One region of the Oceanobacillus picturae genome, then DNA from elsewhere that is predicted to be linked to it. Evidence: riboswitches for the same ligand, from Rfam matches in the RefSeq annotation. Region 1 holds a riboswitch; the other holds the start of a gene.
What was found. Region 1 has a riboswitch for S-adenosylmethionine ahead of metK (methionine adenosyltransferase). Riboswitches for the same ligand answer to the same signal wherever they lie in the genome.
Positions count from the first base shown of each region.

Region 2: another riboswitch for S-adenosylmethionine. It lies ahead of BN988_RS10145 (SDR family NAD(P)-dependent oxidoreductase); the one in region 1 lies ahead of metK (methionine adenosyltransferase).

Region 1 covers NZ_CCAX010000001.1:1,410,302-1,415,600, reverse strand. The annotation lists gene BN988_RS07160 (ABC transporter substrate-binding protein) at 1-561, opposite strand, end outside; gene pckA (phosphoenolpyruvate carboxykinase (ATP)) at 722-2,311, opposite strand; SAM riboswitch class I at 2,510-2,616, shown strand; gene metK (methionine adenosyltransferase) at 2,913-4,115, shown strand; gene BN988_RS07145 (gamma carbonic anhydrase) at 4,234-4,749, opposite strand; gene BN988_RS07140 (tetraprenyl-beta-curcumene synthase family protein) at 4,831-5,299, shown strand, end outside.
Region 2 covers NZ_CCAX010000001.1:2,020,512-2,025,810, forward strand. The annotation lists gene BN988_RS10135 (BglG family transcription antiterminator) at 1-1,595, opposite strand, end outside; gene BN988_RS10140 (AraC family transcriptional regulator) at 2,139-3,002, shown strand; SAM riboswitch class I at 3,194-3,295, shown strand; gene BN988_RS10145 (SDR family NAD(P)-dependent oxidoreductase) at 3,415-4,179, shown strand; gene BN988_RS10150 (Na+/H+ antiporter NhaC family protein) at 4,233-5,299, shown strand, end outside.

The DNA.
Region 1 (5,299 bases):
TAATTGAACATACTCTGCATCTCCTGAAACGAAGGCACCAGGTATGTTAGCAAAATCAATGTTCTGCTGAAGATCTAAATCATTTTTGGGATCAATGCCATGATTCTTTAGCACAAATTCACCAACCATTTGAGGCATACCGCCTTTTCGTTGCCCTAAAAATGTACTACCCTTTAAATCTTCCCACACGAAGTCAGGTTTTGGTTCTTTCGCCACAAGAAATGTGCCATCTGTCTGTGTTAACTGAGCAAAGTTGATTACCGGGTCCTTTGAGTTTTGTGCGTATACATAAATGGATGTTTCCGAACCGACCAATGCAATATCAGCTCCGTCGGAAAGAAGTGCCGTCATGGTTTTATCGCCGCCCCATGTCGTCTGTAGTTCTACATCCAACCCTTCCTCTTCAAAATAACCCTTTTCCAACGCGACGTATTGTGGTGCATAAAACAAGGACCGAGTTACTTCAGTAAGCTTTATGGAGGAAGTGCTGCTTTGGTTGCATCCGAGCAAAATGAGTGGCAATAAAGCTACTATCAGCGTCATTTTAATTAACTTTTTCATTTTATTTGACCCCCCTTAGTTTAAGTAGATAGGTATGTCAAAAACATTTTATGCGTTCGCCTAAAATGTGTGAAGGCCTAAGACTTATGTGCATAAAAAAACGGCCTCTTTTTTGAGGCCGCTGAAAAAATCATATAAAAATCTTTCATAAAAATAATAGTTACATGTTATTTCGGTAATTAGGTCCAGCTTGCTTAATCGCATTACTAGCTTCTGTGAACTTTTCAAAATTTCTGTGGAACTTCATTGCAAGTTCCTCCGCTGCTTTTTGATAATCTGCAATGTTTGCCCATGTATTGGCAGGAACTAAGAGCTGCTCAGGTACACCTGGAACATGGTATGGAATCTCTAATCCGAATATTTCATCAAGAATAGTTTTTGTTTTATTTAATTCGCCTTTCAGCGCTGCATATACCATTGCTCTTGTGTAGGATAATTTAATACGTTCGCCACCATTACCGTATGAGCCGCCAGTCCAGCCAGTATTTATCAAGAATACAGTCGCCGAATGCTCCTCAATCTTTTCGCCAAGCATTTCTGCATAGACAGAAGGGGGGAGCGGCAAGAATGGAGAACCAAAGCAGGCCGAGAATGTTGCTTGGGGTTTAGTCACTCCTCGTTCAGTTCCAGCAAGTTTGCTCGTGTAACCACTGAGAAAGTGATACATCGCCTGTTCATTCGTTAATTTACTAATCGGCGGCAGGGTCCCAGAGGCATCTGCAGTTAGAAAGATAATGGTATTTGGATGGCCTGCAATACTTGGGACCATAACGTTTTCCATATGTTCAATAGGATAAGCAGCCCGTGTGTTTTCCGTTAGGAACGTATTGGAATAGTCTGGTGTATCATTCTCACAATCAAGCATGACATTTTCCAAAACGGAACCAAATCGTATGGCATTATATATTTGTGGTTCTTTTTCTTCTGAGAGATTAATGCATTTAGCATAACAACCGCCCTCTATATTGAATATACCATTATTACTCCATCCATGTTCATCATCCCCGACTAATTTTCTGTCAGGGTCAGCGGATAGGGTTGTTTTGCCTGTTCCAGATAACCCAAAAAACAAAGCGACATCTCCCTCATCTCCAACATTGGCAGAACAATGCATGGGAAGAATATCTCGTTGTGGTAACAGATAATTCATCACGGAAAAAATTGATTTCTTTATTTCGCCCGCATATTCTGTTCCCCCAATTAGAATGACTCGCTTTTTAAACGAAATAACAACAAACGTTTCCGAATTAGTACTTTCAGTATTAGGATCTGCAAAACACCCCGGTGCAGATAGGACAGTGAATTCTGCTTGGTGGTTGGCGAGCTCTTCCTCTGTTGGTGTAATGAAAAGCTGCCTTGCAAACAAGCTGTGCCAAGCATATTCGGAAACTACTTGGATCGGCAGGCGAGAGCCTTCATCTGCCCCAGCAAATCCTTTAAATCTATATATTTCTTTCTGCTTTTTCAAGTATTCCGTTGTTTTTTTGTATAATTTTTCAAATGCATCCTCATCAATTGATTGGTTGACTTGACCCCAATCGATCTTAGTCTCACTAACTGCGTCACGAACAATAAATTTGTCTTTTGGAGAGCGGCCGGTATATTTACCAGTGGTAGCTCTAATCGCACCTGTGGAAGTTAGAACTGCTTCCATTTTTGCTAAGATTATCTCGATAAGTCGTGGGACAGATTCATTCTCCAGGATTGGAGTATGCTGCTCTAATTCAGTACACGGATTTTTTTCTACCATTTTCACTTCACTGCACCTACCTTTGGTAATGTGTTGTATTACGTTGCTTTAATGTGATTATTAGTATAACACATTTGACTAAATAGTCCATACTAAATATCTAATCTAATCATATGAAATTTTCGCAAACCTTGTTACGAACCAAAAATAGTTGACATGTCAGTTCTCATTCGATAAGCTAAATTTCGAGCGGATACTCTCTTATTCAGAGTAGGTGGAGGGACAGCCCCGATGAAACCCAGCAACCATCACATCGGTGAAAAGGTGCTAACCTGGTGCAAGGAAATTTCCTTGAACAATAAGAGCGAAAGGCTGATAATCCTTTCCTCATTACTGAAGGAAGGGCTTTTTTTATAAAAAAATTGCAAAGATGTCTAGCTCCGATCGCCCAGAAACTATGCAACTTCGCTACTCTCCCTACGATAAGTCATTATCGGTTCGCAAGCTTACCGTAATTCCTTTATCTCAGTTGAGTTACTCCAGTCACTACGTTTCTAAACGGGCGTTCTGCGCTTTTCTTGTAATAAAAACCTTTGTTATGAAATAGCAAAACTTGATGAACAGAGATCCGTAACAGAAACCAAAAGGAGGATTAAGCACTATGGCTGCTAATCGTCGTTTATTTACTTCAGAATCGGTAACAGAAGGGCATCCTGATAAAATATCTGATCAAATTTCAGATGCAATTCTAGATGAAATTTTAAAGAAGGACCCATATGCGCGTGTTGCTTGTGAAACAACCGTTACAACAGGTTTGGTGCTCGTAGCGGGGGAGATTTCTACAAGTACGTATGTAGACATTCCGGCTATTGTAAGAAAAACGATTAAAGAAATTGGGTATACACGTGCAAAGTATGGCTTTGATGCAGATACATGTGCCGTATTGACTGCAATTGATGAACAATCTGCTGATATTGCCGGAGGTGTTGACGAGGCACTAGAGTCACGCCAAGGAAAAATGAGTGATGAAGAGATTGCTTCTATTGGAGCAGGGGACCAAGGACTTATGTTTGGTTTTGCTTGCGACGAAACGGAGGAACTCATGCCATTACCTATTTCACTTGCACACAAATTGGCGAAGCGTTTGGCTGATGTAAGAAAAGAAAAGGTATTAGATTACTTGCGTCCAGATGGGAAAACGCAGGTAACTGTTGAATATGATGAACAAGATCAACCAGTAAAGGTAGATACGATTGTTATTTCTACACAGCATCATCAAGATATTACAACAGAGCAAATCGAGAAGGATTTAATTGAACATGTTATTCGTCCAGTCGTACCAGAGAATCTTTTGGATGAAGCAACGAAGTATTTTATTAACCCAACAGGCCGTTTTGTAATTGGTGGACCACAAGGAGATGCTGGGTTAACTGGTAGAAAAATAATTGTGGACACGTATGGGGGATATGCTCGTCATGGTGGTGGAGCATTTAGTGGGAAGGATTCAACGAAAGTGGATCGATCCGCTGCTTATGCTGCACGTTATGTTGCGAAAAACATAGTAGCTGCAGAACTTGCCAAGACTTGTGAGGTACAACTAGCCTATGCTATTGGTGTAGCTGAACCTGTTTCAATTGCAGTAAACACATTCGGAACAGGAAAAGTGTCTGAAGAAGCGTTAGTGCATGCAATACGCAAACTGTTTGATTTACGTCCAGCTGGAATTATCCGTATGCTTGATCTACAGAAACCTATCTTTAAGAACACGGCAGCATATGGTCATTTCGGAAGAACAGATATCCTCTTCCCTTGGGAAAAGACAGATAAAGTTGTAGAATTAAAAGCATTGATGGAGAATAAGTAGAAAAAGATCAAGTATAAAAGCCGAACGGACATCGGAAATGATGAGGTACCTTTTAGGGAACCATCTATTTTTTCGAAATCCGTTCGGCTTTATGTATACCTTCATTAGATTGCTTTCTCTAAAGGGTGGTATGTGCTTTGTAATATTTCCCTTTTTCCACATATGATTTTCGAATTCGATCCATTTCTGCGAGGTCCTCTTCCGTTAAGTTCCGTATTACTTTGGCAGGTCTCCCAAGCGCTAGCGTATTGGGGGGGATTTTCTTGCCTGGAGGGACAAGGCTTCCAGCACCGATAAATGCACCTGTACCAATTTCTGCACCATCCAGAATGATGGATCCCATTCCAATTAATGCTTTTTCTCTAACGATTGCAGAGTGTAGGGTGACCTGATGCCCCACTGTTACATCATCTTCAATAACTAAAGGCATTCCAGGACTTTGGTGCAGCATAGATAAATCCTGAATGTTTACGCGTTCCCCGATTCGAGTAGGTGCCACATCCCCGCGAATGATCGTCTTAAACCAAACACTGCTTGATTGATTTATCTCCACATCTCCGATAATAGTAGCGTCTTTTGCAATAAATGCTGTTTCATGAATTACGGGCTGCTTATCTTGATATTGATGAATCATTTGAATCCTCCTCCATAATATGGTGATATAATTAGTATAGCAAAAAATCCACGCTTAAACTGACTGAAGGAAGGCAGACAAATGCGAAACAATGTTCCAACATCATCCATCACATTGCTTAAGTCGTTACAATCGAAAATTTTCCCTGCAGTGGAAAAGGAGCTAATCTACTGGAAAGCAAAAGCAACAGCAATTCCGAATCAAGAATTACGTGATCAAGCACTTGCAAGTATTGATTCTAAAAAATTTCATTGTCAAGGTGGGGCTGTGTACGCGCTACTTGCAGGAGAGAGAAATAGAGAAGCAATCAAATTCATTGTAGCCTACCAAACAATTAGTGATTATTTAGACAACCTTTGTGATCGGAGTACATCTCTTGATCCAGCTGACTTCCGATTGCTTCATGAATCCTTGTTTTGTGCCTTGGATCCCGATCAGCAAACACAAAATTATTATGCTTTACGAGAAGATCAGAATGATAATGGTTATCTACATGATTTAGTCCGCACGTGTCAAGTTCAGCTAGCCCTGGTTGAACGGCACGTAGCAA
Region 2 (5,299 bases), 610 kb from region 1:
TCCTCGATAGTAGCGTATCTTTGAACAATATCCAGGACTGTTTCTACAGAGTAAACTTGTTTTCTTGATGTACGATCAAACAAACTGTTTACTTTTTTCAATAGCTGCTCTTTGTCTTTATTATCCAATACAGGATTCACAACAAAGACTGGGATTCCTCTTTCGGTGAGCTGGATGGTCGACACAATAAAGTCGACATGTAGATCCATTTTTTCATACTCTCTTAAGGAGGTTACCCCTACCGTTTCTACGTCAGTGAAAAGCCCCTCAAGTTGACTTTCTAACAGCCTCGATGTACCCAGCCCATTCGTACAAACAATAAGCATTCTCTTCCTAGTTTGTTCAAGCATCACCCCTTCCTTACGAAGCCATCCTCCAAAGTGAATCGTAATATATGCAATTTCATTTTCACTAATGGGTTCACCAATCAAATCTTCAAAATGATGGACTACTTTCTTTGTTAGATGGAAGACCTCAAAATAATTTTGGCTAACCGAATCCCGTAAAACATTTTCTACTTCAATTCCGTATTTAATCCTGTAGTACGCAGGCTTTAAGTGTAGTAGCAAATTCTGGATCATCTGCTCTGGTTCTTGGAATTCAATTGCAGCATGTAACTGAAAAGAGGAGACCATCTTTTCTACCACCTGAAGAAGTGCTTTCATCTCCTCACTTTCCATTTGTGGCCTAAAATTATAGTTAACCTTTGCACTAAGGAGGTACTTGGCAAAATAATAAATTTCATCAGACGGCATTTCCGTTTTTAACGAGTCGGATAAGCGGTTACAAAGGGACTTAACGCCTGTGTATTCATCAGTTGTTTTTATTACTTCCTTCTCAACTACATCTACCTCAACAAATTTCCCTTGCTCTATTCGCTTTAAGAAAAAGTGAAACCAAACGACAATATTATTAAAAACTTCATCAGTAAACTCCACCCTAAAACGCTGCTCATGCTTCTGTAATAATTGCCTTAGTAGATGCACCAATGAGAGATCAAAGCTTAAATATGGTCTAAAAGCCTGGTCTTCTATGTTGATAGAAGAATTTTGTAGATTACACAAAATGCTGTACCAGCTTTCTTTTGGTGTAACCAAAGATAGATAATAGATCAACAGCCTTCTGATATCGTTTTCATTTCCTTTTATCGAGTACCCAGTCTTACGATCAGAATAAAAATATAACTGGTTCGTTTTCATTTCTTCTTTAAGCTTCTTAATATCATCTAGGACTGTATTTCGACTTACTTCAAAAATTTGTCTGATATCCTCTAAAAAGTAAGCCTTTTTCTCCCCAACAACATGTATATAAATCCAAGCCCTTCTTTCTACAGGAGAGAATTCGTAGTACGTCGCTCTTGATGAAGAATGTTTGGCAGTAATATCTTTTTTAGTTTGTTCATCGATATATATGCCTTGCCCTCTCACTTGCTTGACCTCTTCTAATTGATGGTCATTAAGCCAATTATTTATTTTGTCAAGGTCACTATAAATCGTGCGCCGTGATACATTTAACAAGGTTGCAAGTTCTTGGATGGTAATGTATGAATCTTGAATCAGTAACTGATTTAATACTGCCATACTACGTTGATCCATCTTTATCCCCCTAATCAATAGTTCATAAGTAGTATGTTCTATACCTATATTTTATTAAAATATAGCCTACATAATAAGACCAAATGAACCACATCGTATTGTGCAAAGTTGTACTGAAGGTCGAGTAACCTAATGAATCTGTCGAGTAATATAAAGTGAAACTTATATCAGTAGGAGTTTTACATACGGTTCCACCGTAAATTGGAACCGTATGGCAAATAGGCTATTTCCTCATTCCATAGATTAAGTAATATACAATACTAATTATATTTGATTAATTGAATTCAAAATGTGATCTTTTTATGAAATGGTATGAAAAAGGGCAATCAAACCGATATTTATCACCCTAAACATGTCGAGTATTTAAAATATTTCTTTGCTATCATATAAAGTGAAACTTCAATCAGTGGGGATTATCGTTCTTCCCCAATGATTGTTAGTTGAACGAATCGGGATGTTAGCGTCCGTTTTACTCCCCCTCCATGTTTTGGAGTTGGAGTCTTACGGACGGTGGCACCGGGATTAACAGAAAGGAGGGATAACGTGTTAAAGGAATTAAACCAAGTCATTGAATATATTGAAGAACGGTTAACGGATGATTTGTCGCTTGAAACTATTTCTGAATATGCCGGGGTTTCCGATTATCACTTTAGAAAAATATTTTTTTACCTATCCGGAATGACACTAAATGAATATATAAAAAACAGAAGACTATCAGAGGCAAATAAGGACTTGTTGCGAGGAGAAAAAGTAACAGATGTTGCTTTCAAATATGGATATCAGTCAGTGGACGGCTTTAGCAGAGCATTTAAAAAATGGAACGGTTTTCTACCCTCAGAAGTAATGAAAAGAGGAGTAAGCAAAACGTTTCCGAAGTTCACATTTGTCATAACAGTACAAGGAGGAACTACAATGGAATTTAGAATAGAAGATAAGCCAACATTTAATTTAGTTGGTGTAAGTAAACGTGTGCCAATGCAATTCGAAGGAGTGAATAACGCGATTGTCGAGCTTGCGAAGAATATAACAGATGAACAAAAAGAGGAAATGCATTCTCTGCAAAATTTAGAACCATATGAGATCGTGAATGCTTCCTATGATGCAGATGCTCAATTTCTGAAAGAGGAAGGCGATTTAACGCACTTGATCGGTGTATTAACAACGGAAGATAACGTCAGTGGTCAATTAGATAAAGTAACCGTGGATGCCTGTACATGGGCGATCTTTCCTAATGAAGGTCCATTCCCATCAACACTGCAAGAAACCATGGCAAAGACCTATTCAGAATGGCTCCCCTCTTCCGATTATGAAGTGATCCCTGCCCCTACCTTTTCGTTTACTAAAATGGATGAACAGAAAGCGGATTATGCCTATAGTGAAGTCTGGATTCCAGTGAGGAAAAGATAAATACGAGGACTTATAATGAATGAAGAGCAACGCTGACTAAGGGGCGTTGCTCTTCTTATAAAAATCCTCCCCCCTCTTTAATGACCACAAACCCAAAACATCACCTCTCTATTTCTTAATTATCAAAAAAATCACTTGACGGTAATTTCATTTTACTGTATCTTTAATCTACAAATTACATATCACGAATTTTCTTATCCAGAGAGGTGGAGGGACTGGCCCTACGATACCTCGGCAGCAGCTCTTTTAGAGTAATGTGCCAATTCCAGAAGCGTAACGCTTGAAGATAAGAAGAGTATTTTAACGTTGACGTTTAAGGTCTCTTCTTGCTATAGAAGAGGCCTTTTTTGTTTGCATTTTACTTTCGCAAACTAAATGTACAGCAGGGCAACAGGAAAGGAGTATGTTTTTTATGTATACGATGGATTTAACCAATAAAGTGGCCATTGTCACGGGTGGTGCACATGGTATTGGAAAGGCGATTGTGGAGGCATTTTTAGATTGCGGGGCAAAAGTTGCGGTTGTAGATATGGCTGAGACACATGATGAAACAACAGCTAATACGTTTCATGTTCAGGCCGATGTGTCCAATCCGGAGCAAGTAACCACGGTGGTTGCTTCGGTTATTGATCATTTCGGCAGAGTAGACATTTTAGTCAATAATGCGGGGATTTCCACGATGGACTATTTTGTTGATATAAAAGAGCAAGACTGGGATAAAACAATCGATGTGAATGCTAAAGGGGTCTACCTTTGCATGCAATCTGTTGCGAAACAACTACAAGCTCAAGGCCAAGGTGGAAAAATCATTAACATTGCCTCACAAGCTGGGAAAAACGGCTACCAACTAATGGGTAGTTATGTTGCTTCAAAACACGCGGTACTAGGGATGACAAAAGTGGCTGCACTAGAACTAGCCAAAGACAATATTAATGTGAATGCCGTTTGCCCAGGAATCGTGGAAACAACGATGAAACAATCAGAAAGAGTGATTGGCGGCCACCTACGCGGTCTTCAAGCTGAAGATATTAAACATGAAGATAATTCACAAGTTCCCTTGGGTAGAACTGCTGTACCATCTGACATCGCGAATGTCGTTGTTTTTCTTGCATCCACCTACTCCGATTACATGACTGGCCAAGGAATCAATGTTACGGGTGGGATGACCATGAACTAATCTCTTGTTACATGCTTACCCACTAAAAAATCAAAATGAAGGAGGATATTTTGATGGCTAATGCGAAAAAAGGAAATGCACTTGCACTACTTCCGTTACTTATCTTTGTATTACTATTTATTGGCACTGGCGTTATTTCTGGAGACTTCTCCAATATGCCATTAAACGTTGCGATTATTATTGCGGCGGCTTTTGCTCTCGCCATGAACCGAAAAGAAAAGCTATCTAGCAAGATTGATATCTTTACGAAAGGCGCAGGACATCCGAATATTATCTTAATGGCGGTAATTTTTGTAATGGCCGGGGCATTCGCTCAAACAGCTAGGGACATGGGGGCTGTAGATTCCACCGTAAACTTGGGATTATCCGTTATTCCTCCTAATCTATTAATGGTTGGACTCTTTATTGTAGGATGCTTCATCTCTGTATCAATGGGAACATCCATGGGTACCGTGGCCGCGCTAGCACCAATTGGCATTGGGATCGCGGAGCAAACAGGCATACCAATAGCGCTTGCGATGGGAACGGTTATAGGTGGCGCAATGTTTGGTGATAATCTATCCATGATTTCCGATACCACCATCGCAGCTGTCCGGACCCAGAAAACAAAAATGAGTGATAAATTTAAAACCAACTTTTTCATTGTTCTACCTGGCGCAATTGTAACCGCGATTCTTTTATGGATCGTGACCGCTGGAGCCGAAATCGATACCATTGGCGATTACGCGTTTGATTTCGTGAAGGTTTTACCTTATATAGCGGTACTCATTGCCGCCTTAGCTGGCGTTAATGTCTTAGTCGTATTAATTGGCGGCATCGTTTTCGCTGGGATTATTGGCTTAATAGATGGTTCATATACGTTATCTAGTTTCATTCAAGCTATTTCACAGGGAATCATGAATATGGAAGATATTGCAATTGTTGCCCTATTAATTGGTGGGATGATTGGAATTATCCAGCATAACGGCGGGATTCAGTGGTTATTAAACTTTATAACGCGTAGAATTAAAACGAAAAAAGGTGCGGAGCTTGGGATTGCAGGTTTAGTAAGTGCAACCGACATTGCAACGGCCAACAACACCATTTCCATTATTGTAACAGGTCCATTAGCAAAAAATAT